2 regions of the Mycobacterium sp. NGS35 genome follow, and region 2 is predicted to be linked to the other one. Evidence: predicted binding sites of a transcription regulator. Region 2 holds the regulator's gene; the other holds the start of a gene.
The links. The regulator LexA, encoded in region 2, represses DNA repair genes until DNA is damaged. The targets are predictions, from matches to a motif close to CGAACANNTGTTCG.
Positions count from the first base shown of each region.

Region 1 (14,962 bases), on a different contig from region 2:
CTGTTCCTGGAACAGCGGCACTCCCAACGTCTTTCGCAGCGCCGGCTCCATCGACGGGTGGTCGTAGGTGACGGGCTCTTCGCCGTTGCGGCGTTTGATGTACGGGTGCACCGAGCCGCCCTGGATCGGGCCGGGCCGGATCAGCGCCACCTCGACCACGAGGTCGTAGAACATCCGGGGCCGCAGGCGCGGCAGCGTGGCCATCTGCGCGCGCGACTCCACCTGGAACACACCGACCGAGTCGGCCTTCTGCAGCATCTCGTACACGGCGGGTTCGGATAGATCGAGCTTGGCCAGGTCCACGTCGATACCCTTGTGCTCGCGCACCAGATCGATCGCGTAGTGAAGCGCCGAGAGCATGCCGAGGCCGAGCATGTCGAATTTCACCAAACCGATTGCTGCACAGTCGTCTTTGTCCCATTGCAGTACACTGCGGTTCTCCATGCGGGCCCATTCCACCGGGCACACGTCGGCGATGGGCCGGTCGCAGATCACCATGCCGCCGGAGTGGATGCCCATGTGCCGGGGCAGGTTGGAGATCTGCAGCGCAAGGTCGATCACCGGCTCAGGAATGTCTGCCACATCGGGGGACTGTGCCCCATTTTCTGGGCGAACCCCGTTCCACCGGCTGATCTGCTTGCTCCACGCATCCTGCTGCCCTTGCGAAAACCCAAGCGCGCGAGCCATATCCCGTACCGCACTGCGGCCGCGGTAGGTGATGACGTTGGCCACCTGCGCGGCGTAGTCACGGCCGTAGCGGTCGTAGACGTACTGGATCGCCTTCTCACGCAGGTCCGACTCGATGTCGATGTCGATGTCGGGCGGCCCGTCGCGTTCGGGTGACAGGAACCGCTCGAACAGCAACTCGTTGGCCACCGGGTCGACGGCGGTGACCCCGAGCGCATAGCAGACCGCGGAGTTGGCCGCCGATCCCCGGCCCTGACACAGGATGCCATTCTGGCGGCAGAACCGTGTGATGTCATGCACCACAAGGAAATACCCCGGGAACTTCAGCGCCTTGATCACCTCGAGCTCATGTTCGATCTGCGCGTAGGCCCGCGATGCCCGCTCCGGCGGTCCATACCGCTCACGTGCTCCTGCCATGGTCAGATGCCGCAGCCAGCTGTCCTCGGTGTGCCCGTCGGGTACGTCGAACGGCGGCAGTTGCGGTGCGATGAGCTCCAGCGCGAACGCACACTGCTCGCCCAGGTCGGCGGCGGCCGTCACCACCTCTACGGGAAACAGCCGGGCCATCTCCGTACCGGAACGCAGATGCGAACCCCCTAGCGGCGCAAGGTATCCGGCGGCCTCGTCGAGTGAGTGCCGAGCCCGGATCGCGCCCATCGCCATGGCCAGCCGCGCGCGGGACGGTTCGGCAAAGTGTGCGCCGGTGGTGGCGACGATGCCCACCCCGGAGCCGCCTGGCCGGCGACATCCAAGCCCGAACTTGGGTGCCAGCGCCGCCAGCGCCGCGTTGTGTTCGTCGTCAAGCGGCTGACCGTGCGTCGTCAACTCGATACTGACTCGCCTCTGCCCGAACCGGTCCACCAGATCGGCCAGCGCCTTTTCGGCCGCCTCCGGTCCATGGGCCCTAAGTACCTGGCGCACATGGCCTTTGCGGCATCCGGTGAGGATGTGCCAGTGCCCGCCCGCGGCCTCGGTGAGCGCGTCTAAGTCATACCGCGGTTTGCCTTTCTCGCCGCCGGCCAGATGCGCTTTGGACAGTTGGCGTGACAGCCGCCGGTACCCTTCGGGTCCGCGGGCCAGCACCAGAAGGTGCGGTCCGGGCGGGTCCGGGTGCTCGGTGCGCGGGGTGTTCGACAGCGAAAGTTCCGCACCGAACACCGTGCGCATGCCCAGTTCCTTGGCGGCTTCGGCGAAGCGCACCACACCGTAGAGGCCGTCGTGGTCGGTCAGCGCGATGGCGCGCAGGTCCAGCCGGGCGGCTTCTTCGACCAGCTCTTCGGGAGTGCTGGCGCCGTCGAGAAAGCTGTAGGCGGAGTGAGCATGCAACTCGGCGTAGGGCACTTGAGATGACGCCGGCTGGACGTCGGGCCGAAGGTAGGCGCCGCGTTTACGAGAGGCGGCCGGTCCGCCGAGGTCAAGGGGATCCTCCAACGGCGCGCCGGCGCGGCGGGGCTTGCTGTTGAGCACCCGCTCGATCTCGCCCCAGCTCGGCCCGGTGAACCATCCCACCGAGCCATGGTATCGAACTGATGTTCGACCACAAGCACACACGGGCGATTACGGTGCGTTTTCGTGCGCTGAGCGCCGGAAAACGCACCGAAATCACCGCAGATCGCGATGAAAATGGCGCTTTCAAGGGCCCGAAGGCTGGCCGAAGAGGCCCACGTACTCCGGCTGGCTGGACTCCCCGACGATCGCGCAGCGCTACGGGCAGGGCTAACCGAACGTCACCGACGGCGATCGGCGATGATCGTTGCCGTGGCCGAGACGCTGACCGACATCCTGGCGCTGCTCGACCTGCAACCGGCCGGTCACGACGCGTTCATCGGCCCACAGCCCGCCGACACCCGCAACACGCGAGTCTTCGGGGGCCAGGTGGCGGCGCAGGCGCTGATGGCGGCCGGGCGCACCGCGCCCGACCGTGTTCCGCACAGCGTGCATCTGTATTTCCTGCGCCCAGGTGACCCGCGAAAACCGTTGCAGTACAACGTCACCCGGCTTCGTGACGGCGGCACATTCTCGGCTCGCGCGGTTGCGGTCACCCAGGGCGACGACCGGGTCATCCTCGAAGCGCTGGCGTCGTTCAGCGAGCCCGTCGACGGCATCGACTATCAGCAGCCGATGCCCGCCGTGCCACCGCCAGAAGCGTTGCAGCCGTTGGAGATTCAGCTCGCTGATTACGCGGACGTGCTCGACGGATTCTGGGTGCAGCCGAGGCCGGTGGAGATGCGCTACGTCGACCCGCCGCCGTTGCTGGCCGCGGACCTCCCCGCCGCGCCGGGCCCGCAAGCCCGACTGTGGTTTCGTGCCCCGGGCGACGTGCCCGCCGACCCCCTGACCGCATACGGTCTGCTCGCCTACATCAGTGACTGGTCGATCCTCGATCCGGTGCTGTATCTGACGCGACGTCCGCCGGTGGCAGGCAGCATCGCCTCACTGGACCACGCGATGTGGTTTCACCGCGCGCCGGACTTCTCGGATTGGCTGCTCTACGAACAACATTCGCCCAGCGGCATCGGCGCACGCGGGCTGTCCAACGGCGCGATCTACAACAGGGCCGGACAACTTGTCTGCACGGTGGTGCAAGAGGGATACCTGGGCCGGCGCTGAGCTCAGCCGCCGTACTCGGCGGTGCCGTCCTCGAGGACGACCCGGGCGTCTGACCCGTCGGGATTCGAGGCCTCGGTGCGGAACACCGCGCGTCCCGGGTCGGTCCGCCAGATCGACGTCGTCAGCGTCTCACCGGGAAACACCGGCTTCGTGAAGCGCGCACCGACGGCGGTGACCTTGTGGGCGTCGCCACCTCCGAGTTCGGCGACCAGCGCGCGGCCCGCGAAGCCGTACGTGCACAGCCCGTGCAGGATCGGCTTCGGGAACCCGGCCATTTCCCGGGCGAACCAAGGGTCGCTGTGCAGCGGGTTGCGGTCGCCGGAGAGCCGGTAGATCAACGCCTGATCATCACGCGTCGGCAGCGCGATCCTCGCGTCCGGCTCCCGGTCAGGAATCGGCGGCGCGACCGGCCGCTGGCCGGGCTGCCCGCCGAAGCCGCCCGCGCCGCGGATCACCGCGGTGGTCAGCGTCTCGGCGAGAGCCGTGTTGGTGTCCGGGTCGGTGCCAGTCGCCTTGAGCATGACGATCGCGTTCTTGCCCTCGCCCTTGTCCTGGATGTCGGCGACCTCGGAAACCACGCTCAGTTTTCCGGCCGGCGGCAGCGGCGCGAACAGCCTGATCTGCTGCGAGCCATGCAGCAGCATCGCGAAGTTGAACGTGCCGATCTTGGCTGCCGCGGCGAACGGTAGGCACGCGATCACCGCGTAGGTGGGCAGCACCTGCTGCTCGATACCGTGACTGTTCTCCGTGGTGAACGCCAAGTCGTCGACGCCCGCGCCGACGCCCAGCGCATAGAGCAGGGTGTCGCGGTCGGTCCATTCGAAGACTGTCGGATCCGTCTTGGCGCCCACGGCGTTGGGGTCGAGCGGCATGGCTGCGAGCCTAAGCGCTTAACCGAGCCCGTCACACACCATTGACCCTGCCGACGCGGGAGACGACCATGGCTCCCATGCGCTATGTCGTTACCGGCGGTACCGGGTTCATAGGCCGCCGTGTGGTGTCGAAACTGCTGGAGACGCGACCCGACGACGAGGTGGGCGTGCTCGTGCGCCGCACGTCGCTGTCGCGGTTCGAACGGCTCGCGGCGGACTGGGGCGAGCGGGCGAAACCCGTGGTGGGCGATCTCGTCGCGCCGGGTCTGGGGCAAACCGAAGAGACCCTGGCGACCCTGACCGACGTCGAGCACGTGGTGCACTGCGGCGCGATCTACAACATCACCGTGCCCGAGGCCGCGCAGCGCGCCGCCAACGTCGAGGGCACCCGCTCGGTGATCGCATTCGCCAAGCGGCTCGGCGCGACGTTGCACCACGTGTCGTCGATCGCGGTGGCGGGAGATTTCCGCGGCGAGTACACCGAGGCCGACTTCGACGTCGACCAGACGCTGCCGTCGCCGTACCACCGGACCAAGTTCGAGGCTGAACAACTCGTCCGCGACGAGCGCGGCCTGCGCTTCCGTATCTACCGGCCCGGCGCGGTGGTCGGCGATTCCCGCACCGGTGAGATGGACAAGATCGACGGGCCGTACTACCTGTTCGGGCTGCTTGCCAAACTCGCGAAGCTGCCGTCGTTCACGCCGATCGTGCTGCCGGACACCGGCCGCACCAACATCGTGCCGGTCGACTACGTGGTAGATGCGCTGGTGTATCTCATGCACCTGGCAGATCGCGACGGACAGACGTTCCACTTGACATCGCCGCAACCCATTGGACTGCAAGGTATTTACCGCGGCGTGGCCAGGGCTGCCGGGTTGCCGCCACTGGTGGGCAGTGTGCCGGGCACGCTGGCCGCGCCGGTGATGAAGCTGCGCGGGCGAGCCAAGGCGGTCCGCAATGTCGCTGTCACGCAGCTGGGTGTACCCGCAGAACTGCTCGACGTCGCCGACCTGCCCACCACGTTCACCTCCGATGCGACTCGGGAAGCGTTGCGCGGCAGCGGCATCGAGGTGCCAGAGTTCGCATCCTATGCGCCGGTGCTGTGGCGGTACTGGGCTGAGCATCTGGATCCCGATCGGGCCCGTCGCGACCACCCGGACGGCCCGCTGGTCGGCAGGCACGTCATCATCACCGGTGCGTCCAGCGGCATCGGGCGGGCGTCGGCAATTGCGGTCGCGAAGCGGGGTGCGACGGTGTTCGCGCTGGGCCGCAACGCGGCGGCGCTCGACGACCTCGTGGCCGAGATTCGTGAATCCGGCGGTCAGGCTTATGCTTTCACGTGCGATGTCACCGATTCGTCGTCGGTGGAGCACACGGTCAAGGACATTCTCGGCCGGTTCGGCCATGTCGACTATCTGGTCAACAGCGCCGGCCGGTCGATACGCCGCTCGGTGGTCAACTCCACGGACCGCCTGCACGACTACGAGCGGGTCATGGCCGTGAACTACTTCGGCGCGGTCCGCATGGTGCTGGCGTTGCTTCCGCACTGGCGCGAGCGGCGCTTCGGCCACGTGGTCAATGTGTCCAGCGCGGGCGCGCAGGCACGCAACCCCAACTACAGCGCGTACAACCCGAGCAAGGCCGCACTGGATGCGTTCTCCGACGTGGTGGCGTCCGAAACGCTTTCCGACCACATCACGTTCACCAACATCCACATGCCGCTGGTGCGCACGCCGATGATCGCACCGTCGCAGCGCCTGAATCCGCAGAAACCGATCAGCCCTGAGCGGGCGGCGGCGATGGTGGTGCGTGCGCTGGTGGACAAGCCGCCGCGCATCGACCACCCGTTCGGCACGATCGCCGAGGCCGGCAACTACTTCACCCCCAAGCTCGCACGGCGAGTGCTGCACCAGATCTATCTGGCATATCCCGACTCGCCGGCAGCCCGCGGAGTGGCCGAGCCGCAGCGCGATCCACCGCCTCCGCCGCGCCATCCGAAGCCGCCCTCGCGGGCAGTGCGCCGGTTGCGGGTGCCGCGGCCGGTCAAGCGGGCAGTGCGTCTGGTGCCCGGCGTGCACTGGTGACCGCGCCGATCTTCGCCGACGTCGACACCGGCGTCGACGACGCGATGGCACTGGTGTACCTGCTCGCCAGCGCCGAGGCGCGGCTGGTGGGCATCGCTTCGACGGGAGGAAACGTTGCGGTACACCAGGTCTGCGAGAACAACCTCGGTCTGCTGGAGTTGTGCAAGGCCGATGACATTCCGGTGTCGAAGGGCGCTGAGCAGCCGCTGAGCTGTCCGCTGCGCACCGCGGAGGACACGCACGGACCGCTCGGCCTGGGCTACGCAGAACTGCCTACGAGCCGGCGTCCGGTCACCGACTACGACGCGGCAGGGGCGTGGGTGCGCGCCGCCCGCGCCCATCCAGGCGAGTTGATCGGATTGGTGACCGGCCCGATGACGAACCTGGCGTTGGCGTTTCGGGCCGATCCGGAGTTGCCGCGGCTGCTGCGCCGGCTGGTGATCATGGGTGGCTCGTTCGAGTATCGCGGCAACACCGACGTGGTGGCGGAGTGGAATGTCAGCGTCGACCCGGAGGCGGCCGCCGAGGTGTTCGCTGCCTACTGCGGGGCACCGGAGTTGCCGATTGTCTTGGGGCTCAATCTCACTGAGAAAATCGTCATGACTCCGGCGATCTTCACGCGGCTGGCCGAAGCGGCCGACTCGGCCACGGTGGCGATGAGCGTGCTGGACGCGCGCGGTACCCGGTCGGTGGCATCCAATCCACTGATCCGGGTGCTCGAGGACGCCATGCGGTTCTACTTCGAGTTCCACTACGAGCAGGGCGAAGGGTATTTGGCGCATCTGCACGATCCGCTGGCCGCCGCGGTCGCGCTGGATCCCTCCGTGGCGCTCACGCGCACGGCGACAGTCGATGTGGAGCTGACCGGCACGCTGACGCGAGGGATGACGATCGCGGACTGGTCAGGGCGCTGGGGGCGGCAGCCGAATGCGCGGGTGGGGGTCGACGTGGATCCCGGCGCGTTCTTCGACCGGTTCATCTCGCGGGTGGGGGCATTCGCACGCCGGCTCTACTCGTAGACCCCTTCCAAATGCCAGCGCCGCTGCCGGTAGCACAGCAAGAACGCGTCGCCGGGATCGCCGTCGACGAGCACCTGGGCCCGGGCCGTCCTGGCGGCTGTGACGCTGGGATCCCACCAGCGTTCGTCGACCGGCCACGGTCCGGCCCACCAGCGCAGCGGCCCGTCACGGCCGTGTGCGACCAGCCGCGCCGGGTCGGCGGAGAACAACCCCCGACTGGTGACTCGCACTGGATTGCCTTGGGCGTCAAGGAGTTCGACGGGATCGTCGCGCAGCACGGCCGGGGACGGCTCCGGTAGTTGCCCCGGCCACGGCTGTCGCGGGTCGGCTCGGGGTACGAGTTCGTCGCCAAGCGGCACCAGGGTGATCCGCTCGGCCGGGCCACGCCCACCCGACAGCACCGGAACCTGGACCGCCTCCGGTCCGAGCAGGCCCTGCACCCGCACCAGCGCCCGTCGCGCTCGCAGCCGGTCTTCTTCCCCGATACCGCCCCACAGCGGCAGCTGCAGCGCCTCGGCCGAGACCACCTCAACGGGCTGCAGCCGCAGTGTCGTCACCGGTGCCGTGGGCCGGTCACCCGTACGGCTGTTGAGCCAGCCGTCCAGCTGCCAGCGCACCCGGTCTGCGGTGGCGTCCTCGGTCAGCGGCTCCGCACATCGCCAAACACGTTGCAGCTCTTCGCCGTTAGCGGTAACGGCGTGGATGGCCAGCCGGGTGCAACCGACGCCGGCGGACATCAACGTCTGATGCAACTGACTGGCCAGCGATCGACCGGCGAACGCCGCGGCGTCCACGCGGTCGATCGGCGGATCGCAGGTCATCACCGCGTCGAGCTCGGCCGGCGGCTCGCGTCCCGACGGGCCGCGCTCCGGCTCGCCGCGAGCGAACCGGTGCGCCACCACCGCGTCGGCGCCGAACCGGGATGCCACGTCGGTGCGCGAGAGTGTCGCGAACTGGCCGATGGTACGAATACCCAACCGCCGCAACAAGTCTGCCAAGTCGGCACGGCCGTCGCCGGATAGGCTCGGTTCGGTGGCCAGCTCGCGGATCGACAGGCCGGCCAAGAATGCGGCGTCAGCACCGGGCTCGACGATGCGTCCGGCGCGGGCGGCGAACACCGCGGTGGGCAGCTGGTCGGCGATGCCGGTCTGGCACTCGGCACCCGCCGCTGACACGGTGTCGACCAGCCGCTCGGCGGCGGCGGATTCCGAGCCGAAGTAACGGGCCGCGCCGCGGACGGGCAGCACCAGCAGACCGGGCCGCAGCACCTCCGCGCGGGGCACTACGTCGTCGACGGCGGCCGTCACCGGTTCGAAGAACCGCGCGTCACGACCCGGATCGGCGGTGACCACGTGCAGATCCGGGCAGCGGGCCTGCGATTCGCGACGGCGCAGCCCGCGACGCACGCCGGCCGCGCGAGCCGCCGCCGAGCACGCGACCACGCGGTTGGCCAGCGTCACCGCCACCGGGGCGGTGGCGGGCAGGCCGGCGGCCTTGGCGGCGGCGACCGCGGGCCAGTCCATGCACCAGATTGCCAACACGCGGGACATGACACCGCGTCAGCCCGACTGGCCCCAGGCCGCTCGGCCGGCGGTGATCTCCAGCCGCACCTTGCGGATGCGACCGCCTACCTCGTAACCGCTGACCCGCGCCTCCAGCCGCGCCTTTGCCCCCTGCCAGTCGCCGCCGGTGACCAGAAGCGTGCAGCCCTTGTTGCGGGCCCGCGCCGTCACGGCTCGGGCCCGAGACAGCGGCACCGACCGGTCGCCGAGACCGAGCACCACCAGATCCATTCCATCCAGCAGCACCGCGGCCACCTCGACGGGATCGGTGCCCGGATCGGGCACCAGCGCCAGCCGGTTCAGGTCCGCACCCATCTCCACGGCGGCCAGCAGGCCGACATCGGGCTGCCCGACCACGGCGGCATGACCGCCCGCCGCCGTTACCGCCGCGACCACTTGCAGCGTCAGCGATCGCGCGCCTGACGCCACCACTACCGAACCGCGCGGCAAAGCCCCCACCCCAGGGATCGCCAGCAAACTTTTTGCGTCCGGCATCACCCGCTCGGGCCGAGGCGGTGCCGCGTGACCGCGGGCCACCTTCCCGGACACCGCCGCGATCTGCCGGCGCAGGCGTTCTACCTGTTCAGCGCGGTCAAACGCTCGCTGATCCAGGCTTGCCGCTGCTGTCACAGCAGCACCTCCCGCACCATCCGTCACTCCTTGGTTTCGAACTGATGTTCGATACAGTGAGTAAACACCTCAGGGCTGAGGACCGTCAAGGGCGGGACGTGTCGAAGCGACCGGTCGCGGCACTGCCCGCACGACGCTGCCTGATGCTTCCGCAAAGGGCAACAATTATGAATTCAGCATGAAATAGGTGACTTCACGGTGGCTCGGCACAACAATTGCGAGCATGGCAACAGATCCGCCACCTGATCAGTTATCGCGCCGTGTAAGAACACCAACCTGATCGCGAAGACACCCGCCTCACCAGCTCTTTTCGGCTCCGACGCGTTGAATTCAGCGCATACCGATATGTCCTGAATTCGGCCGCCGACATTTCCGGCATGCCGGAAAAAATCCCTGATCCAGCACCGAAAGGAATGACATGATCGGCAAACGTGTGGGTACCGTCATGGTGGCGACGGCGTGGGCAATCGGCGCCGTCGTCTTCCTGCCGAGCTATGGCGCCGCCCAGGCAACCACATGCGCTTGTCCGGACGGTACTGTTGCGCTGCCCCCGGGCGGATTCGAAACCGTCTATCCGCGTGACCACATCATCGGCGGCGCAAACCCGTTCGTTCCGTACGGCACCAACCCCTTCGTGCCCTACGGAACGTGGGCGGGGCTGGAGTACTGACACTGTCGATTGCCGGCTGCGCTACTCCCATTCGATGGTGCCCGGCGGCTTGCTGGTGACGTCCAGCACCACCCGATTCACCTCTGGCACCTCGTTGGTGATCCGGGTCGAAATACGCTCCAGAACCTCGTAGGGCACCCGCGTCCAGTCGGCGGTCATCGCGTCTTCGCTCGACACCGGCCGCAGCACGATCGGATGTCCGTACGTGCGTCCGTCGCCCTGCACGCCGACCGACCGCACCTCGGCCAGCAATACCACCGGGCATTGCCAGATCAGGTTGTCCAGGCCGGCCGCGGTCAGCTCCTCGCGGGCAATCGCGTCGGCCCGCCGCAGCGTCTCCAGCCGCGCCGCGGTGACTTCACCGACGATCCGGATGCCCAGACCCGGACCCGGAAATGGTTGGCGCGCAACGATTTCCTCAGGCAGCCCCAATTCCCGGCCGACCGCGCGGACCTCGTCCTTGAACAACAGCCGCAGCGGTTCGACGAGCGTGAACTTCAGGTCGGCCGGCAGCCCGCCGACGTTGTGGTGGCTCTTGATGTTCGCGGTGCCGCTTCCCCCGCCGGACTCCACGACGTCGGGGTACAGCGTGCCCTGCACCAGGAACTTGACCTCAGAACCGCCCTCTGCCACCAAGTCAGCCACCGCGCCGTCGAACGCGCGGATGAATTCCCGCCCGATGATCTTGCGTTTGCCCTCGGGGTCGTGCACTCCGGTCAGCGCCTCGAGAAAGCGCTCCGCGGCGTCGACGGTGACCAGCCGCGCACCCGTCGCCGCCACGAAATCGCGCTCCACTTGGGCGCGCTCGCCTGCACGCAACAAGCCGTGGTCGACGAACACGCACGTCAGCCGGTCGCCGATCGCCCGCTGCACCAACGCCGCGGCCACCGCGGAGTCCACCCCGCCGGACAGCCCGCAGATGGCGCGCCCCGCGCCGATCTGCGCACGCACCTGCTCCACCAGGGTTTCGGCGATGTTGGCCGGCGTCCACACCGAGTCGATGCCGGCGAACTCGTGCAGAAACCGGCTCAGCACCTGCTGGCCGTGCGGGGTGTGCATGACCTCGGGGTGATACTGCACGCCGGCCAGCCCGCGAGCCCGGTTCTCGAACGCCGCCACCGGGGCACCGGCGCTGCTGGCCACCACGTCGAAGCCCTGCGGCGGCGAGGTGACGGCATCGCCGTGGCTCATCCACACCGGCTGCGTCTCCGGCAGCCCCGAATGCAGTTCTCCCCCAACGACTTTCAGCTCCGTGCGGCCGTACTCGCTGGTGCCGGTGCGGGCCACGGTGCCGCCCAGCGCCTGCGCCATCGCCTGAAATCCGTAGCAGATCCCGAACACCGGCACTCCGAGGTCGAACAGCGCGGGATCAAGCTGCGGCGCCCCGTCGGCGTACACGCTGGCCGGCCCGCCCGACAGCACGATCGCCTGCGGCTCTTTGGCCTTCAGCTCCTCGACGCTCGCGGTGTGTGGAATGACCTCGGAGTAGACCCTTGCCTCACGCACGCGACGGGCGATCAGCTGCGCGTACTGCGCCCCGAAGTCGACCACCAAGACGGGTCGACCGGGTGCGTGCGGTTTTGTCACGCGGGCCAGTCTATGGGCGGCCCGCGCCCTCAGTCCTTGCGGCGCAGCATCCAGGCCGGCACCCAATGCGTCACCGGACGGCTGTTGGCGCCGTAGCTGACCGGATATGTCACCAGCCCCCACCAGTGGCCCTGCTCGCACAGCCCCCAGCAGCACAATCGGCCCTCGACGACTTTGTGCATCTGCAACCCGGCCGGGTGATAGCCGCCGCGACGGTGCGGCTCCCGGGGAAACAGCGCGGCCAGGTCGATCATCACCGCAACAGGCGGCTCCACCGGACGAAACGCCTCGGGCACCGGTTGACCGCTGTAGCTGATCCCGCGAAGATCACCCACCCGATCGATCATACGTTCGAATCACTGCGTGCGGGAGTGAAAGAACCGCTCGGGCGGGTACCGGTAGCGGAGAATGCTTGGCGGACGAAGGAGGCGGTGTGCTGGGTCTGCCTGACACGATTCGGGCGTGTCTGTTCGACCTCGACGGTGTGCTGACGGACACCGCGAGCGTGCACCGCAAGGCGTGGAAGGCGATGTTCGACGAATTCCTGCGCCAACGGGCCGACCGCACGGGCGAGCCGTTCGTGCCGTTCGACGCGGCGGCCGACTACCAGACCTACGTCGACGGCAAGAAGCGTGAGGACGGCGTGCGGTCGTTTCTTCAAAGCCGCGGCATCGATCTCGGCGACGACGCCGTGATCGAGCTGGGCGACCGCAAGAACGCCATGTTCCAGCAGACTCTGGCCGAGGACGGCGTCAAGGTGTTCGACGGATCGCGCCGCTACCTGCAGGCGGTGCATGCCGCCGGCCTGTCGGTCGCGGTCGTGTCGTCGAGCGCCAACACCCGCGAGGTGCTCGAGGTCACGGGGCTGGACAGATTCGTGCACCAGCGAGTGGACGGAGTGACGTTGCGCGAGGAGCACATTACGGGCAAGCCCGCCCCTGACTCGTTCCTGCGAGCAGCCCAGCTACTCGGCGTGGCGCCGGCGGAAGCGGCCGTGTTCGAAGATGCGCTTTCGGGAGTGGCTGCCGGACGGGCCGGCAACTTCGGCCTGGTCGTCGGCGTCGACCGCGTCGGACAAGCAGAAGCGTTGCGGCGCAACGGCGCCGACGTCGTCGTCACCGATCTGGCCGAACTGCTCTAGGGTCCCCATGATTCCTCACGAAGCCTTCCCGGTCGAACCGTGGCACGTCCGCGAGACGCGGCTCGATCTCGAGCGGCTGGCGCAGTCGGAGTCGTTGTTCGCATTGTCGAACGGACACATCGGATTACGCGGCAACCTCGACGAAGGAGAACCGTACGGGCTGCCCGGCACGTACCTCAACTCGTTCTACGAATGCCGCCCGCTGCCTTATGCCGAAGCGGGTTTCGGCTATCCGGAAGCGGGCCAGACCGTCATCGACGTCACCAACGGCAAGATCATCCGGCTGCTGGTGGACGACGAGCCGTTCGACGTGCGCTACGGCCAATTGCTCTCGCACGAACGGGTTCTCGACATGCGCGCCGGCACGCTGACCCGCAACACGCGCTGGGAGTCACCGGCCGGCAAGAAGATCGAGCTGCGGTCCACCAGGTTGGTGTCGCTGGCCCAACGCAGTGTGGCGGCCATCGAGTACGTGGTCGAGGCGCTCGACGACTTCGTCCGCGTCACAGTGCAATCCGAGCTCGTCGCCAACGAGGACCAACCACGCACCTCACGCGATCCGCGGGTGGCCGCGGTCCTGAAGAACCCGCTCGAGGCGGTGCAGCACGAGACCACCGACAACGGAGCAATCCTGTTGCACCGCACCAGGTTGAGTGAGCTCGTCATGGCGGCCGGCATGGACCACGAGATCGAAGTGCCGGGGCGCGTCGAGTCGCACACCGAAGCCGCCGAAGACTGGGCCCGAACCACCGTGATCTGCGGGCTGCGTCCGGGCCAGAAGTTGCGGATCGTCAAGTATCTGGGCTACGGCTGGTCGAGCCTGCGCTCGCGGCCTGCACTGCGCGACCAGGCCGCTGCCGCGCTGGCCGGCGCCCGCTACAGCGGGTGGCAGGGATTGCTCGACGGCCAGCGGACCTACCTCGACGAGTTCTGGGACGCCGCCGACGTCGAGGTCCAAGGCGATGCCGACTGCCAACAGGCGGTGCGGTTCGGGCTCTTCCACGTCCTGCAGGCCAGCGCGCGCGCCGAGCGTCGTGCGATTCCCGGCAAGGGACTGACCGGCACCGGTTATGACGGCCACGCGTTCTGGGACACCGAGGGATTCGTGTTGCCGGTGCTCACCTACACCGCTCCGTCCGCGGCCGCCGACGCGCTGCGGTGGCGCGCCTCGACGCTGCACTTGGCCCAGGAGCGCGCCGCCGAGCTGGACCTCGAAGGTGCCAGTTTCCCGTGGCGCACCATCCGCGGGCAGGAATGCTCAGCCTACTGGCCCGCCGGCACCGCGGCATGGCACGTAACGGCCGATGTCGCAATGGCTTTCGAGCGGTATCGCATCGTCACCGGCGACGACTCACTGGAAAAGGAGTGCGGTCTGGCGGTGCTCGTCGAAACCGCTCGGCTGTGGCGCTCGCTCGGGCATCACGACCGCAACGGCGTGTGGCATCTGGACGGCGTCACCGGTCCCGACGAGTACACCGCGATCGTGCGCGACAACGTGTTCACCAATCTGATGGCCGCCCACAACCTGCGCACGGCGGCCGAGGCGTGCGCGCGCCACCCCGACGCCGCCCGCGCGATGGGCGTCAGCACCGAAGAGATGGCGGCCTGGCGCGACGCCGCAAACGCCGCGCACATCCCGTACGACGAGGAGCTGGGCGTGCACCAGCAGTGCGAGGGCTTCACCACCCTGGCCGAGTGGAACTTCACCGAGAAGACCACCTACCCGCTGCTGATGCACGCGCCGTACGTGCGGCTGTATCCCGCGCAGGTGTGCAAGCAGGCCGACCTGATCCTGGCGATGCATTGGCGAAGCCACGCGTTCACGCCTGAGCAGAAGGCCCGCAACGTCGACTACTACGAGCGGCGCACGGTGCGTGACTCGTCGCTGTCGGCGTGCACGCAGGCGGTGATGTGCGCAGAAGTAGGGCATCTGCAGCTCGCGCACGACTACACGTATGAAGCCGCGATGGTGGACTTGCGCGATCTGCACTCCAACACCCGCGACGGCCTGCACATGGCTTCGCTGGCGGGAGCGTGGACCGCGCTGGTCGCCGGATTCGGCGGCCTGCGCGACGACGAGGGCGTCCTATCGCTCGACCC
Region 1 covers NZ_JCALDL010000001.1:347,416-362,377, forward strand. The annotation lists gene AC5Y4C_RS01740 (error-prone DNA polymerase) at 1-2,196, opposite strand, end outside; partial or broken gene AC5Y4C_RS01745 (DUF899 domain-containing protein) at 2,327-2,407, shown strand; gene AC5Y4C_RS01750 (acyl-CoA thioesterase) at 2,446-3,297, shown strand; gene AC5Y4C_RS01755 (MaoC family dehydratase) at 3,300-4,169, opposite strand; gene AC5Y4C_RS01760 (SDR family oxidoreductase) at 4,247-6,253, shown strand; gene AC5Y4C_RS01765 (nucleoside hydrolase) at 6,298-7,272, shown strand; gene AC5Y4C_RS01770 (DNA polymerase Y family protein) at 7,263-8,822, opposite strand; gene imuA' (DnaE2-dependent mutagenesis accessory factor ImuA') at 8,832-9,464, opposite strand; gene AC5Y4C_RS01780 (hypothetical protein) at 9,883-10,134, shown strand; gene guaA (glutamine-hydrolyzing GMP synthase) at 10,156-11,721, opposite strand; gene AC5Y4C_RS01790 (hypothetical protein) at 11,751-12,068, opposite strand; gene AC5Y4C_RS01795 (beta-phosphoglucomutase family hydrolase) at 12,134-12,862, shown strand; gene AC5Y4C_RS01800 (glycoside hydrolase family 65 protein) at 12,870-14,962, shown strand, end outside.
Region 1: a site for LexA is predicted at 2,210-2,223, ahead of AC5Y4C_RS01740 (error-prone DNA polymerase). Genes of this name have one in related genera too.

Region 2 (14,962 bases):
GAGAACGCCGTCATCTCCGAGTTGCTGCACACCGATATTCGGCACGTGCTGGCCACACTCGACGAGCGCGAGCAGCAGGTGATCCGCCTGCGGTTCGGCCTCGACGACGGCCAGCCCCGCACGCTCGACCAGATCGGCAAGCTGTTCGGGCTCTCCCGGGAACGGGTGCGTCAGATCGAGCGCGAGGTCATGGCGAAGCTGCGCCACGGCGAACGCGCCGATCGGCTTCGCTCCTACGCAAGCTGACTCCCCCCACGGTGTGCCCACCGGAACTTCCGGTGGGCACACTGGCGTGACGGGACGGGTGATGCGTGTTGTTGCCGGTGCGGCGCGGGATGCCCCGACGGCGCGAGGCCGCCTTTTTGCCAGCTAGACCGGTAGACTGCAGCCGACGGAGGGTGGGTGAATGAACGATCTTGTCGACACGACCGAGATGTATCTGCGGACCATCTACGACCTCGAGGAAGAGGGCGTGGTGCCGCTGCGTGCCCGCATCGCCGAACGGCTCGAGCAGAGCGGTCCGACCGTCAGCCAAACCGTGTCGAGGATGGAGCGCGACGGCCTGCTGCATGTCGCCGGCGACCGTCACCTGGAGCTGACCCCCAAGGGGCGCACACTGGCCGTCGCCGTGATGCGCAAGCACCGCCTGGCCGAACGCCTGCTGGTCGACATCATCGGGCTGCCGTGGGAAGACGTACACGCCGAGGCCTGTCGCTGGGAGCACGTGATGAGCGAGGAGGTCGAGCGGCGCTTGGTGCAGGTGCTCGACAACCCGACCATCTCTCCGTTCGGCAACCCCATCCCCGGCCTTGCCGAGCTGGGCGTCGACCCGACCTCGCAGCCCGAGCGCGGCAGCTTGGTCCGGTTGACCGAGCTGCCCGCCGGTGCTCCCGTGGCCGTGGTGGTCCGGCAGCTCACCGAACACGTGCAGGGCGACGTCGAGTTGATCACCCGGCTCAAGGACGCCGGCGTGGTGCCCAACGCCAGGGTGACTGTGCAGACCAATCCGTCCGGCAGCGTCACGATCGTGATTCCCGGGCACGAGGACGTCGAACTGCCCCATCACATGGCGCACGCGGTGAAGGTCGAGAAGGTCTAGCTCGCCCGTCGACCGAATCTTCGCCGCGGCGGCAGGCCGACCCCGAGCCGATCCGCCACGCGGTAACCGCTGATCGCCAGTTCGCGAATCGCGTCCGGACGCAATCCCGATTGAAGCGCGGTGTCGAGCATCGAGGCCATCCGGTGCTCGTCGTCACAGCGCAGCGCCGCATCAAGTGCCACCCCGGCGAGCGGACCGTCGCCGCGGGCATAGGCCGAAAAGGCAAGCAACACAAGGGCTTCCACTCTCCACGGCGTCGGGAGCACACGTGACAACATCGCCCACAGCTCCTCGGCCTCAGCCGCCTTGTCGCCAACCGCCAACGCGAACAGCGTGTCTCGCACGTCCACATTGGCCAGGGCGCAAGCCATTTCGGCGACCTGAGCATCCGAGGGCTCCGTTCCGCCAGCCATCTTCGCCGCGAGTGCGACCGCAAAGTTGACGTCACCTCGCGGGGAGTGTTCGTCGCTTTCTGCCCGTGCCTTGAGTCGCCGCCGAATCCGCCGCGCCAACCGCTCGACGCGCGCGGCATCGGTCACCTCGACCACCTTCTGCAGGTCTTCGCGGCGCGCATAGAGCCGCCGACCGTCCAGCACGGCGGCCATGGCCAGCGGCGACGATGCCGGATCGTCGACGGTGCCGCCCGCTCCGCACATGTCGGCACAATGCCACCGACCACCCGCGGCGACACGATTCACCACGTGAGTGGCCAACAACGTAATGTCTTGTAGTGCAAGCACATCCGACAACGTCGACGCGAGGTCGCGAAAGTCGTCGGCGCACGCAGGACACAACGCCCCTTCAGCGTCGACGATCACCGCGATCGCCGCGTCCGGCCCGGCCGCCGCGGCCACCTCGGCGACATGCTCGACGGTGTCGGCCAGCTGTGGCGACAGATCCACCCGCATCACCGCCCCCATCTCGCCGCGGTCGACGGTGACGAGCACCAATGATTTCTCGGGAACAAAGCCAAGCACCGCGGGCAGCGCCGCGATCAGCGCGCCGGGCCTGTTGAGAATGAAGTCAGGCTGTGAAGTGGTCATGTTCTGACCCTTGCGGGCGGCACCGTCGACAACGGGGCGCTGACGAACCGATGGCGCCTCGCTGTGGACGAACGCAAGACTGTGGATGAACCGCCCCAGCCGCGGACGTAGGGCACCGGGGCACAGCTCTTGGTTCGGTCCGGGTGCAAGATCACGCCAAACGGCGTAGATGTCTACACATGGCAATGGAGTACGACCTCGTCGTCATCGGTTCCGGCCCCGGGGGGCAGAAGGCCGCAATCGCCGCGGCGAAGCTCGGCAAGTCCGTCGCCATCGTCGAGCGCGGCCGGATGCTCGGCGGCGTCTGCGTGAACACCGGAACCATTCCGTCGAAGACACTGCGCGAGGCCGTGCTCTACCTCACCGGCATGAGCCAGCGCGAACTGTACGGCGCGAGCTACCGGGTCAAGGACAAGATCACGCCGGCTGATCTGCTGGCTCGCACCACGCACGTCGTCAACAAAGAGCAGGACGTGGTCCGCTCGCAGCTGATGCGCAACAACATCGAGGTCTACATCGGGCATGGCCGGTTCGTCGACGAGCACACCGTCCTCATCGAGAACCCGAACCGGGGCGACCGGATCACGATCACGGGTCGCTACATCGTGATCGCCACGGGCACCAAGCCGGCGCGTCCGGCCGGTGTCGAGTTCGACGAATGCCGGGTGCTGGACTCGGACGGCATCTTGGACCTCAAGGCGCTGCCGTCGTCGATGGTCGTAGTAGGTGCAGGCGTGATCGGCATCGAGTACGCGTCGATGTTCGCCGCGCTGGGCACCAAGGTGACCGTCGTCGAGAAGCGCGACACGATGCTGGACTTCTGCGACCCCGAGGTGGTCGAGGCCCTGCGATTTCACCTGCGCGATCTGGCGGTCACATTCCGGTTCGGCGAGGAGGTGACAGCGGTGGACGTCGGCTCAGCCGGCACTGTCACGACCTTGGCCAGCGGCAAGCAGATCCCTGCCGAGACCGTGATGTACTCCGCCGGCCGCCAGGGCCAAACCGATCATCTCGACCTGGCCAACGCCGGGCTCGAGGCGGACAGTCGCGGTCGCATCTTCGTCGACGACAGGTTCCAGACCAAGGTCGACCACATCTTCGCCGTCGGCGACGTCATCGGATTTCCTGCGCTGGCCGCAACCTCGATGGAGCAGGGTCGGCTGGCGGCCTACCACGCATTCGGCGAACCCACCGCCGGCATGACGGACCTGCAGCCGATCGGCATCTACTCGATCCCGGAGATTTCCTACGTCGGCGCCACCGAGGTGGAGCTGACCAAGAACTCGATCCCGTACGAGGTCGGGGTGTCGCGGTACCGGGAACTCGCGCGCGGCCAGATCGCCGGCGACTCGTACGGCATGCTCAAGCTGCTGGTGTCCACCGACGACCTGAAGCTGCTCGGCGTGCACATCTTCGGCACCAGCGCCACCGAGCTCGTGCACATCGGCCAGGCGGTGATGGGCTGTGGCGGCACCATCGAGTACCTCGTCGACGCAGTGTTCAACTATCCGACGTTCTCGGAGGCATACAAGGTCGCCGCGCTGGACGTGATGAACAAGATGCGCGCGCTGAACCAGTACCGCTCGTAGCTAGCAGTCGTCCTCGAACACCTCGGGCGCGGTGTCACCGGCCCCGCCGGCTTCTGCCCGATGCAGCAGATCGGCCACGCGGCCGTCGAACGGAGAAGAGTACGAGACGCTGTCGTCGCAACCGCCGCCGTGCGGGCCGCCCACCAGTCCGACCACCGTGCCGTCGATGCGCCACGGCGCGCCGCTGGTACCGGCCATCAGGCCCGCGCATGTCAGCGACGGGAACCCGCCGGGCGCCGTCGCAGTGGCGGCGCGGCAGCCGATGGGAGCACCACCGGTGCCCATCGGGTAGGCGGTCACGGTGACGACGGCCGCGGGCGGCGGCGCTGCACCCAGGCGCAGCCCTGCACCGACCACCGATTCGAGGGAGCGACCGTCGTCACGGCTGACCCGTGCCACGGCGAAGTCGGCGACGGGATCCCTGCTGGCCAGCCATCGCGGGTCGAGGTAGATCGCTCCGACGGTCCAGGTGCCGGCGGCGCCGGCCCGGCCGCCGAATCCGGGCGCGAATGTCGTCGGATAGCCCGAGGCCACGCAGTGTGCGGCGGTGAGGATCAGGTCGCCGGTGGCCGAATGCAGCACCGATCCGGTACAGGTGTGCATGTCTGAGGCCCCAAGGAACAACGCCCCCACCAGCGGATCGGGAGCGACGGGCGCGGCGGTCGCCGACGTCGGTGGCGGCGGCGCATCCGCGACGCCGGGCTGATGTCGCGGCGTACAGCTCAGCAGGCAGACGGCCAGAAGCAGCAGGGGAGCCAGCCGCACACGCATCATGTCGATCATCCTGGAACGCAACGATGCCAGTGTCGCGTTGAGCAAACAGGGGTACCCGCGTTCGCGATATTGCGGCCTGCGGTGGCGGCTCAGCCGATCGGCAGCGACACTAGACGTCACCGGGTCCGCGGAAGGAGGCGAGAAGAATGGCTGAGCACCGCGATGAATACCGGCCGGACCAGAGTGGAATGTACGAGCTCGAGTTTCCGGCTCCGCAATTGTCGTCGCCCGACGGCCGCGGTCCGGTGTTGATTCACGCACTGGAAGGTTTCTCGGACGCAGGCCATGCGATCCGGCTGTCGTCGCGCTACCTGCGCCAGGCACTCGACACCGAGCTGGTGGCATCGTTCGCGATCGACGAGCTGCTGGACTACCGCTCGCGCCGACCGCTGATGACGTTCAAGACCGACCACTTCACCGCATACGACGATCCGGAACTGAGCCTCTACGCGCTGCACGACACCGTCGGGACACCGTTTCTGCTGCTGGCCGGCATGGAACCCGACCTGAAGTGGGAGCGGTTCGTCACCGCGGTGCGACTGCTGGCCGAGCGGCTGGGCGTGCGGCAGACGATCGGTCTGGGCACCATCCCGATGGCTGTGCCGCACACCAGGCCGGTGACCATGACGGCACACTCCAACAACAAGGAGCTAATCGCCCATCATCAGCCCTGGGTCGGCGAGGTGCAGGTGCCGGGCAGCGCGTCGAATCTGCTGGAATACCGGATGGCCCAGCACGGCCACGACGTCGTCGGCTTCACCGTGCACGTCCCGCACTACTTGGCGCAGACCGATTACCCCGCCGCGGCAGAGGCGCTGCTGGCCGAAGTCAGCAAAGTCGCATCGCTGCAGATCCCGTTGGCGGCGCTCACCGAGGCCGCTGCCGAGATCCGCGCGAAGGTCGACGAGCAGGTGAACTCCAGCCCCGAAGTTGCGCAGGTGGTGTCCGCGCTGGAGCGTCAGTACGACGCGTTCGTCGCGGCCCAGGAGAACCGGTCGCTGCTGGCGCGCGACGAAGAGCTGCCCAGCGGCGAAGAACTGGCCGGGGAGTTCGAACGCTTCCTGGCGCAGCAGACAGGTGACTTCTCGGACGGTTTCCGAGACGGCGACGACAAGAAGTGAGCTGACCCGGGCCGCCGGCCCGAAGCGGAGGTGGCCCTATGACTGCGCGGACGACGAATCTGCGGCCGGTACGCGACGTGCGAACGACGCTGGAGTTCCGCACGATTCACGGCTACCGCCGCGCGTTTCGCGTCGCCGGTGACGGGCCCGCGATCCTGCTGATCCACGGCATCGGGGACAACTCGTCGACCTGGGAGGCCGTGCAGACAAAACTCGCGCAACGGTTCACGGTGATCGCCCCGGACCTGCTCGGTCACGGCAAGTCGGACAAACCGCGGGCCGACTACTCGGTTGCCGCGTACGCCAACGGCATGCGCGACCTGCTGGCCGTGCTCGACATCGACCGGGTGACCGTGATCGGGCACTCGCTCGGCGGCGGCGTCACGATGCAATTCGCTTACCAGTACCCGCAATTGGTGGAACGCATCGTGCTCGTCGGGACGGGCGGGGTGACCAAGGACGTCCACTTCGCGCTGCGCCTCGCGTCGCTGCCGATGGGCACCGAGGCGCTGGCGCTGTTGCGGCTTCCGGGAGCGTTGCCTGCGTTGCAGACCGTCGGGCGCATGTTGGGCGCCATGCTCAATGCCGCTGCCACCGCGGCACCGGGCCTGGCCCCGACGCGGTTCGGCCATGACCTGCCCGACGTGCTGCGGGTGCTCGCGGAATTGCCGGAGCCGACGGCGTCGTCGGCGTTTTCGCGGACGCTGCGCGCGGTGGTGGACTGGCGCGGCCAGGTGGTGACCATGCTGGACCGATGTTATTTGACGCAATCTGTTCCGGTGCAGTTGATTTGGGGAGAGCACGATTCGGTGATCCCGGTGGCTCATGCGCAGATGGCGCACGCCGCGATGCCGGGTTCACGGCTGGAGGTCTTCGAGAACTCCGGCCATTTTCCGTTCCACGACGACCCGGACCGCTTCGTCGAGGTCGTCGAGCAGTTCATCGATTCCACGGAACCCGCGGAATACGACCAGGATCGGCTGCGGTCGCTGTTACGCGCCGGCGTCAGCGATCAGACGATTTCGGGTCCGATGGACACCCGCGTCGCGGTGCTCGACGCGATGAGTTCCGACGAGCGCAGCGCAACCTGATCCGGCGCTCCCGCTGAGTAGAGTCGGGCGCATGGGTACCGACGTGTTCGTGGTGCGGGTATTCACCGACGCGGAAGGAAACTTCGGCAATCCGCTCGGCATCGTCGACGCGAGCACCGTCGCGCCGCGCGACCGGCAAGGGCTCGCGGCTCAATTGGGCTACAGCGAAACAATTTTCGTCGACATGCCCGATCCGGGCGCAACCACCGCCCACGCTCGCATCTTCACTCCTGCGACGGAGTTGCCGTTCGCCGGGCACCCGACGGTGGGGTTGTCGTGGTGGCTCAAACAACAGGGGCTTGCGATCCGCACGTTGCAAGTGCCGGCGGGTGTGGTCGCCGTCGGCTACGAGGACGAGTTGACGACGGTACGCGCACGCGCCGACTGGGCGCCCGAGTTTGTCTTCCACGAACTGCCCTCGCCGGATGACGTCGTCAACGCGGATCCCGACGACTACCCCGACGACGACCCGCACTACATCTGGGCCTGGCTCGACAAGTCGCGCGGACACCTGCGGTCGCGGATGTTCGCGGCCGATCTCGGCGTCGCCGAAGACGAGGCGACCGGCGCCGCGGCCGTACGCATCACCGACATTCTCAGCCGAGATCTCACGATCACCCAGGGCAAGGGGTCCGTCATCTACACCCGGTGGAGCCCTGAGGGGTGGGTGACAGTGGGCGGCCGCGTCGTCGACGACGGCACCGTGCGCGTCGGCTGAAGGGGTTACTTCGACGCGCTGACCTTGCGATGCGCCCGCAGCGCCTCGATCTCCCGCTCGAAGTCGTCGGCGGAGGTGAACGACCGGTACACCGAGGCGAACCGCAAGTAGGCCACCTCGTCCAGATCGCGCAGGGGACCCAGGATGGCCAGGCCGACCTCGTGGCTGGGCACCTCGGGTGAACCGGTGGCCCGCACGGTGTCTTCCACTTGCTGCGCCAGCAGGTTGAGCGCGTCGTCGTCGACCTGGCGGCCCTGACATGCCCGTCGCACACCGCGGATCACCTTTTCGCGGCTGAACGGTTCGGTGACCCCACTGCGCTTGACCACCGCCAGCACGGCCGTCTCGACGGTGGTGAACCTTCGCCCGCATTCTGGGCATGAGCGTCTGCGTCGGATCGCTTGGCCCTCATCGGTTTCCCGTGAGTCGACCACCCGGGAATCGGGATGGCGGCAGAACGGACAGTGCATGACTGCTCCTTCGCCGCGAAGACATTCGGTCGAGTCGAACGCCTCCGAGACTACCCGCGGGCGGCGGACGCGGGCCAACGTCGCCGGGGACATCATCCGAGCGGGGCGATCAGCGTCTGCCCGGCATCCAGCGCTGCAGAGTCAAGGTGATTGAGCTCCCGGATCCGCTCGATCACCCCGGCCACCGGCGCGTCCGGCGCCACTCTGGCCGCAAGCCGCTGCAGATTCTCGCCGGGCTGCACCTGTACGACCGCCAACTGCTGCGGCGCGGCGGTGCCCGTCGTGTCGGCGCTGCGGGCTTGGGCGATCGCGATGAGCCACACCGTGATCAACGCCGCGACCGCCGCCAGCATGACGGTCACGGTCGCGCTGACGCGTCGCGGCCGGTGCGGTGCATACGACATCGCCACGCCTGTGCGCCGATATGTGAGGGCGGCACCGCCCGGCCGCTTCGGTGCGGGACGGCGAGCCCTAAGCGTCGGCGCCGGTACGTCCCAGTCGATCACGGTCATGAGCGCCCCTTCTGTCGCCACCGTTCGCTCCTTTGTTCGAATATAGTCGATCATGCGTTCGAATCCGAACGTTTGATCGATGTGTACCAGAGGCATACGACAGCCCGCTCGCCACGACATGGCGCTCGTGACCACGCATCACGAACGCGACACGCCTCGAACACATGTTTGAAGATGTCGGTGACGACCGTTAGATTTGCACTTATGAGTGACAGCAGCGGTCTCACCCAACGTCAGCGGACCATCCTGGAGGTGATCCGCGCGTCGGTCACCACCAGGGGATATCCGCCGAGCATCCGGGAGATCGGCGACGCCGTCGGCCTCACCTCCACGTCGTCGGTGGCACATCAGCTGCGCACGCTGGAACGCAAGGGCTATCTGCGCCGCGACCCGAATCGTCCCCGCGCCGTCGATGTCCGCGGGGCCGACGACGCGGCGACGGCCGTCACGACCGACGTCGCCGGTTCGGACGCGCTGCCGGAGCCGACGTTCGTGCCCGTGCTCGGACGCATTGCCGCAGGCGGCCCCATCCTCGCCGAGGAAGCGGTCGAAGACGTGTTCCCGCTGCCGCGAGAATTGGTGGGCGAGGGATCGTTGTTCCTGCTCAAGGTCGTGGGCGAGTCGATGGTCGACGCCGCGATCTGTGACGGTGACTGGGTGGTGGTGCGACAGCAGAACACCGCCGACAACGGCGACATCGTCGCGGCGATGATCGACGGGGAAGCCACCGTGAAGACGTTCAAGCGGACCGGCAACCAGGTCTGGCTGATGCCGCACAACCCGGCGTTCGATCCGATTCCCGGCAACGATGCCGCGATTCTCGGCCGTGTGGTCACGGTGATCCGCAAAATCTGACCCGCACACCGCGCCTCGGGTGCATGGTGGACTCATGCGAGCGTCCCGGGCGGTGCAGGCGATAGGAGCAGCGGTGATGGGAGCAGCGGCGCTCGTCGTCCCCGCGGTCGGCTCGCCCAGCGCCGAAAGCCATGTCGCGATGTGCCCGCGGGGCATGGTGCCCAATCCCAACGGCTACGGCTGCATTCCGCAGCTGGGACCGGGCGGCGCGTTCGTCGGCGCCCCGAGTCAGGAAGTGCTCACCCGCTGCGACGGCAACATCTACATCTGCGTGTGGCCGTACCCGGTTCCCTGATCCGCACCACGGAGCAGCCCGCGGGGCTCACCGCCGAACGGACTGCGCCAGTTGACGTTTCGCCGGCTCAGACGCCCAGCGAGCGTCCGATGATCTCCTTCATGATCTCGGTCGTACCGCCGTAGATCGTTTGCACCCGGGCATCCAGATACGCGCGCGCAATCGGGTACTCGCGCATGTAGCCATAGCCGCCGTGCAGCTGCAGGCACCGGTCGATCAGATGGACCTGCTTCTCGGTGGAGTACCACTTGGCCATCGCGGCCTGGTCGGCGGTCAGCTTCTCGTCGAGGTGCAGCCGGATGAACTCGTCGACCATGATCCGCACGACGGTTGCTTCGGTGGCCAGCTCGGCGAGCAGAAAGCGGCTGTTCTGGAAACTGCCGATCGGCTTGCCGAAAGCCTTGCGCTCCTTGGTGTATTGCAGAGTCGACTCGAGCACGGCTTCCATCGCCGCGGCCGCCATGATCGCGATCGAGATCCGCTCCTGGGGCAGGTTCTGCATCAAGTAGATGAAGCCCTTGCCTTCCTCACCGAGCAGGTTCTCGGCGGGCACCTTGACGTCGGTGAACGACAACTCGGCGGTGTCCTGGGCATCCAACCCGATCTTGTCCAGATGACGGCCGCGCTCGAAGCCTTCCATCCCGCGCTCGACGACCAGCAGCGAGAAACCCTGCGCACCCTTCTCCGGATCGGTCTGCGCGACGACGATCACCAGGTCGGAGTTGATGCCGTTGGTGATGAAGGTCTTTGCCCCGTTGAGGATGTAGTGGTCACCTTCTTTGACCGCGCGGGTCTTGATGCCCTGCAGGTCGCTGCCGGTGCCCGGCTCGGTCATCGCGATCGCGGTGATCAGCTCGCCGGTACAGAACTTCGGCAGCCAGCGTTGCTTCTGTTCTTCGTTGGCCAGCCTCAGCAGATACGGGGCCACCACGTCGTTGTGCAGCCCGAAGCCGATTCCGCTGTAGCGGCCCTTGGTCGTCTCCTCGGTGATGACCGTGTTGTACCGGAAGTCGGCGTTGCCGCCGCCGCCGTATTCCTCGGGCACCGCCATTCCCAGAAAGCCCTGCTTGCCGGCCTCCAGCCAGACGCCGCGGTCGACGATCTTGTCCTTCTCCCACTGCTCGTGGTACGGCGCGACGTGGCGTTCCAAGAAGGAGCGATAGGACTCGCGGAACAGCTCGTGCTCGGGCTCGAAAAGGGTGCGCTGGTATCTGACGACATTGCCCACGGGGTGACCTCCGGTATCGGGAACCTGCGCCCAAAGATATACCAACCGGATGGTTGGTTTGGCCCCGGCCACGCGGCCTACAGTGAGGCCGTGGCCGAGATCATCCGCGTCCAGGAGCGTGGGCGGATCCTCGAGTTCGCGTTCGACGACCTGATGCGCTACCACGGCCCCGGCTCCCCCGGCGGTGTGGCCAACGCATTCAAAGTTCTGCAGCGCGCGTTCGAGGTGCTCTCGCCCGACGCGCCGCCGCCGCGCCGCCAGGTGGTGGTGCGCACCGCGTTCCGCGGGCCGGGGGCACGCGATGGGATCGAGGCGGTGACGCGGGCAGTCAGCGACGGTCGCTACGTCGTGGATCCCGCGTTGTCACGTCGCGACCTCGGACGGCTGCGGGAGAGTTTCGTCTTCGAAGTCCGCATCGGCGACCGTTCAGTGACGCTGGTGCTGCGCGACGGCTTCGTCACTGAAGAATTCATCGATCTGGCCCAGAACGACGCTCGCACAGAGGCGCAGGAGGCACGGCTGGACGTGTTGAAAGCCGAACTGGCGCAACGCATTATGGCCGCAGGCGCAGCCGACGTGTACGAAATCGCATAGGCGCCGACGCTAGCTCGACACGAATTCGCGCAGGCTCGCCGCCAAGGCCACCGGAACCCGCGCTTTGATCCGGGTGCCGTCGGCGTTGTGTTCGGATTCCTGCACCCGGCCGTCGGCATGGACGCGGGCCACCAAATCGCCGCGGTGATAAGGAATCACGACGTCGATCGCGGTGTCGGTGGGTACGGCGAGCTCGGCCATCCGGGCCCGCAGGTGGTCCAGCCCCTCGCCGGTTCGAGCGGAGACGAACACCGCTCCGGGCAGCGCGCGTCGCAACTTGGCGAGCATGAGATCACCGGCGGCATCAATCTTGTTCACTACCAACAGTTCCGGTGCGGCATGGGCGTCGTGTTCGATCATCACCTCGCGGATCACCGCGCGCACCGCGTTGATCTGTGCCAGCGGATTGGCGTCCGACCCGTCGACCACATGCACCAACAGGTCCGCGTCGACGACCTCTTCCAGAGTCGAGCGGAACGCCTCGACCAGCTGCGTGGGCAGATGCCTGACGAACCCGACGGTGTCTGTCATGACGAACGGCCGCCCGTCGTCGAATTCTCCTCGGCGCGTGGTCGGTTCGAGGGTGGCGAACAAGGCGTCCTGGACCAGCACGCCGGCGCCGGTGAGTGCGTTGAGCACACTCGACTTGCCCGCGTTGGTGTACCCGACGATCGCGATCGACGGCACGTCGCTGCGCAACCGTCGGCCGCGCTGGGTGTCACGGGCCTGCTTCATGCCTTTGATCTCGCGGCGCAGCTTGGCCATTCGCTCACGGATCCGGCGGCGGTCTGTTTCGATCTTCGTTTCACCGGGGCCACGCAGACCCACACCGCCGGTACTGCCGCCAGCGCGGCCGCCGGCCTGACGTGACATCGACTCGCCCCAGCCGCGCAGACGCGGCAGCATGTATTCCATCTGCGCCAGCGACACCTGCGCCTTACCCTCCCGGCTGGTGGCGTGCTGCGCGAAGATGTCGAGGATCAGCGCGGTGCGGTCGATCACCTTCACCTTCACGGCTTTCTCCAGCGCCGTCAGCTGTGCCGGACTCAGCTCGCCATCGCAAATCACGGTGTCGGCGCCGGTGGCGAGCACGATCTCGCGCAGCTCGTTGGCCTTGCCGGAGCCGATGTAGGTCGACGCGTCGGGCTTGTCGCGGCGCTGGATCACGCCCTCGAGCACCTGCGAGCCCGCCGTTTCCGCCAGCGCCGCCAACTCGGCCAGGCTGGCCTGGGCGTCGGCCGCACTGCCTTCGGTCCACACGCCGACCAGCACCACGCGTTCAAGCCGCAGCTGGCGGTACTCGACCTCGGAGACGTCGGCAAGTTCGGTCGACAGCCCGGACACGCGGCGCAGGGCGGACCGGTCTTCGAGGGCCAGTTCGCCGATGCTGGGTGTGTCGTCTACAGGAAATTCTGGATCAGTCATAAGCAATAAGACATGGTGCCCGCCGGATCTGCGGCGCGCACCTGATTTAACACCGCTGCGCCTGCCACCATTCCTCCGAGATTTCCCCGCCGGCGACCAGTACCGACGGACCGCGCAGGTAGCTGGTCGCCGCGGTCACGGTGACGAGCACCTCGCCGCCCGGGACACGAACCGTCAGTGAGCCCGTGGACGCGCCGTCGTGCGCCAGTGCCGCCACCGCGGCGGCGACGGTTCCGGTTCCGCACGAACGGGTCTCGCCGACTCCCCGTTCATGCACCCGCATCGACACCGCACCGCCGACCGGCGCCGTCAGCACCTCGACGTTCACGCCGTCGGGAAATTGATTGCGGTCGAACGCCACCGGCGCCGCAACGTCCAAGGCGCGTAGCTCGTCGTCGGTCAGCTCCGCATCGACGCACGCCAGATGCGGATTGCCGACGTCGACGGCCAGCCCGCTGAGGCGACGGCCGCCGATGACCGCCTCGCCGGTGCCAAGCTGGTTGGCTTTGCCCATTTCGACGGTGACGTCGGCGAAGGTGTGGTCGACGCGGTGTACCTGCACTGGCCGCGGACCGGCCAGCGAGCCGACGACGAACTCGTCGCGCGCCTCCAGCCCGCTGGCGCGCAGGTAATGGGCGAACACGCGCACGCCGTTGCCGCACATTTCGGCAACCGACCCGTCCGCATTGCGGTAGTCCATGAACCAGTCCTGCGGCTGCACGCCTTCGGGCACCCGCGGAATTGCTCCGCAAGCCGCCGCGGCGCCGGCGGTGGTCACCCGCAGCACCCCGTCGGCACCGAGCCCGCGGCGACGGTCGCATAAGGCGACCACCAGATCAGGAGTCAGTGGCAGCTTTGCCTCGATGTCGGGCAGAAGCACGAAGTCGTTCTGGGTGCCGTGGCCCTTGGCGAAGATCATGTGCGCCGCTCTCCCCCGTACGCGGGTGGTAGCCCCACGATCCCGGCTGCGCCGGCATCACAGTCGTCGGGACGCATCACCTGCTCAGGATACGTGCCGCCATGCCCGCACCACGGCCTCTGCATTGCCCGGATCGGCGCCGTCGAGCCACTGGATGCGGTGGTCGCGGCGGAACCACGAGCGCTGGCGGCGCACATAGCGACGGGTGGCGACGAACGTCGGTTCACGCGCGGCGCTGCCGTCGCCCCCGCGGCCGAGCTCGGCGATCACCTGCGCATAGCCGAGCGCCCGTGACGCCGTCACGCCGTCCCGCAGACCCCTGCCCAGCAGCGTGACGACCTCGTCGACCAGCCCGTCGGCGAACATCTGCTCGGTGCGCTTGGCTAGACGCTCATCGAGTTCGGCTGTGTCCCAATCCAACCCGATGATCACGGTGTTCCAGCGCGGAGTTCCGATGGTCGGCGCCGACGCCGCGAACGGCCGCCCGGTCAGTTCCACCACTTCCAGCGCCCGCACGATCCGCCGCCCGTCGGACGGCAGGATCGACGCCGCTGCGGCCGGGTCGACCTGCGCCAGTTCGCGATGCAGCCGCTCGACGCCAATCTCCGCCAGCCGCTGCTCCCAGCGACCGCGGACCACAGGGTCGGTGGCGGGGAAGGCCCAGTCGTCCAGCAGCGACTGCACGTAGAGCATCGATCCGCCGACGATCACGGGCACCCCGCCGCGGGCCAGGATCGCCTCGACGTCGGCGGCTGCGCCGCGCTGGTAGTTGGCGACGGTCGCGGTTTGGGTGACGTCGAGGACGTCGAGCTGGTGGTGCGGGATGCCGCGGCGCTGCTGAGGCGCCAGCTTCGCGGTGCCGATGTCCATGCCGCGGTAGAGCTGCATCGCGTCGGCATTGACGATCTCGCCACCCACAGCCTCTGCGACGTCGAGCGCCAGCTGCGACTTGCCGGTGCCAGTCGGGCCGATGATCGCGATCGGCCGGCTCATGGCACCCACACGCCTACGAAGTAGCCCACTCCGAACGGCGCGCCCCGGTACAGCTCCTTGGCCGATCGCGGGCGGTCGCCGGCCAAACCGGCCAGCACCTGCCAGGCCACCCGGCCGGGAATCGACGGCGGCACCTGGGCCAGCGCCCCGACGTCGCCAGCCGCGAGGGCGTCGTCGAGCGCCCTTTGCACCTCGACAGAGGCGGGGTCGTAGCCGCCGGGGGCTCGTTCGGTCAG
Region 2 covers NZ_JCALDL010000002.1:227,161-242,122, reverse strand. The annotation lists gene sigB (sigma-70 family RNA polymerase sigma factor SigB) at 1-246, shown strand, start outside; gene AC5Y4C_RS06150 (iron-dependent transcriptional repressor DtxR) at 407-1,099, shown strand; gene AC5Y4C_RS06145 (DUF4192 domain-containing protein) at 1,096-2,142, opposite strand; gene sthA (Si-specific NAD(P)(+) transhydrogenase) at 2,328-3,731, shown strand; gene AC5Y4C_RS06135 (trypsin-like serine peptidase) at 3,732-4,505, opposite strand; gene AC5Y4C_RS06130 (proteasome assembly chaperone family protein) at 4,652-5,626, shown strand; gene AC5Y4C_RS06125 (alpha/beta fold hydrolase) at 5,665-6,717, shown strand; gene AC5Y4C_RS06120 (PhzF family phenazine biosynthesis protein) at 6,749-7,435, shown strand; gene nrdR (transcriptional regulator NrdR) at 7,441-7,905, opposite strand; gene AC5Y4C_RS06110 (LysM peptidoglycan-binding domain-containing protein) at 7,998-8,438, opposite strand; gene lexA (transcriptional repressor LexA) at 8,622-9,272, shown strand; gene AC5Y4C_RS06100 (hypothetical protein) at 9,307-9,567, shown strand; gene AC5Y4C_RS06095 (acyl-CoA dehydrogenase family protein) at 9,635-10,795, opposite strand; gene AC5Y4C_RS06090 (hypothetical protein) at 10,886-11,389, shown strand; gene hflX (GTPase HflX) at 11,399-12,814, opposite strand; gene dapF (diaminopimelate epimerase) at 12,861-13,733, opposite strand; gene miaA (tRNA (adenosine(37)-N6)-dimethylallyltransferase MiaA) at 13,818-14,726, opposite strand; gene AC5Y4C_RS06070 (class III extradiol ring-cleavage dioxygenase family protein) at 14,723-14,962, opposite strand, start outside.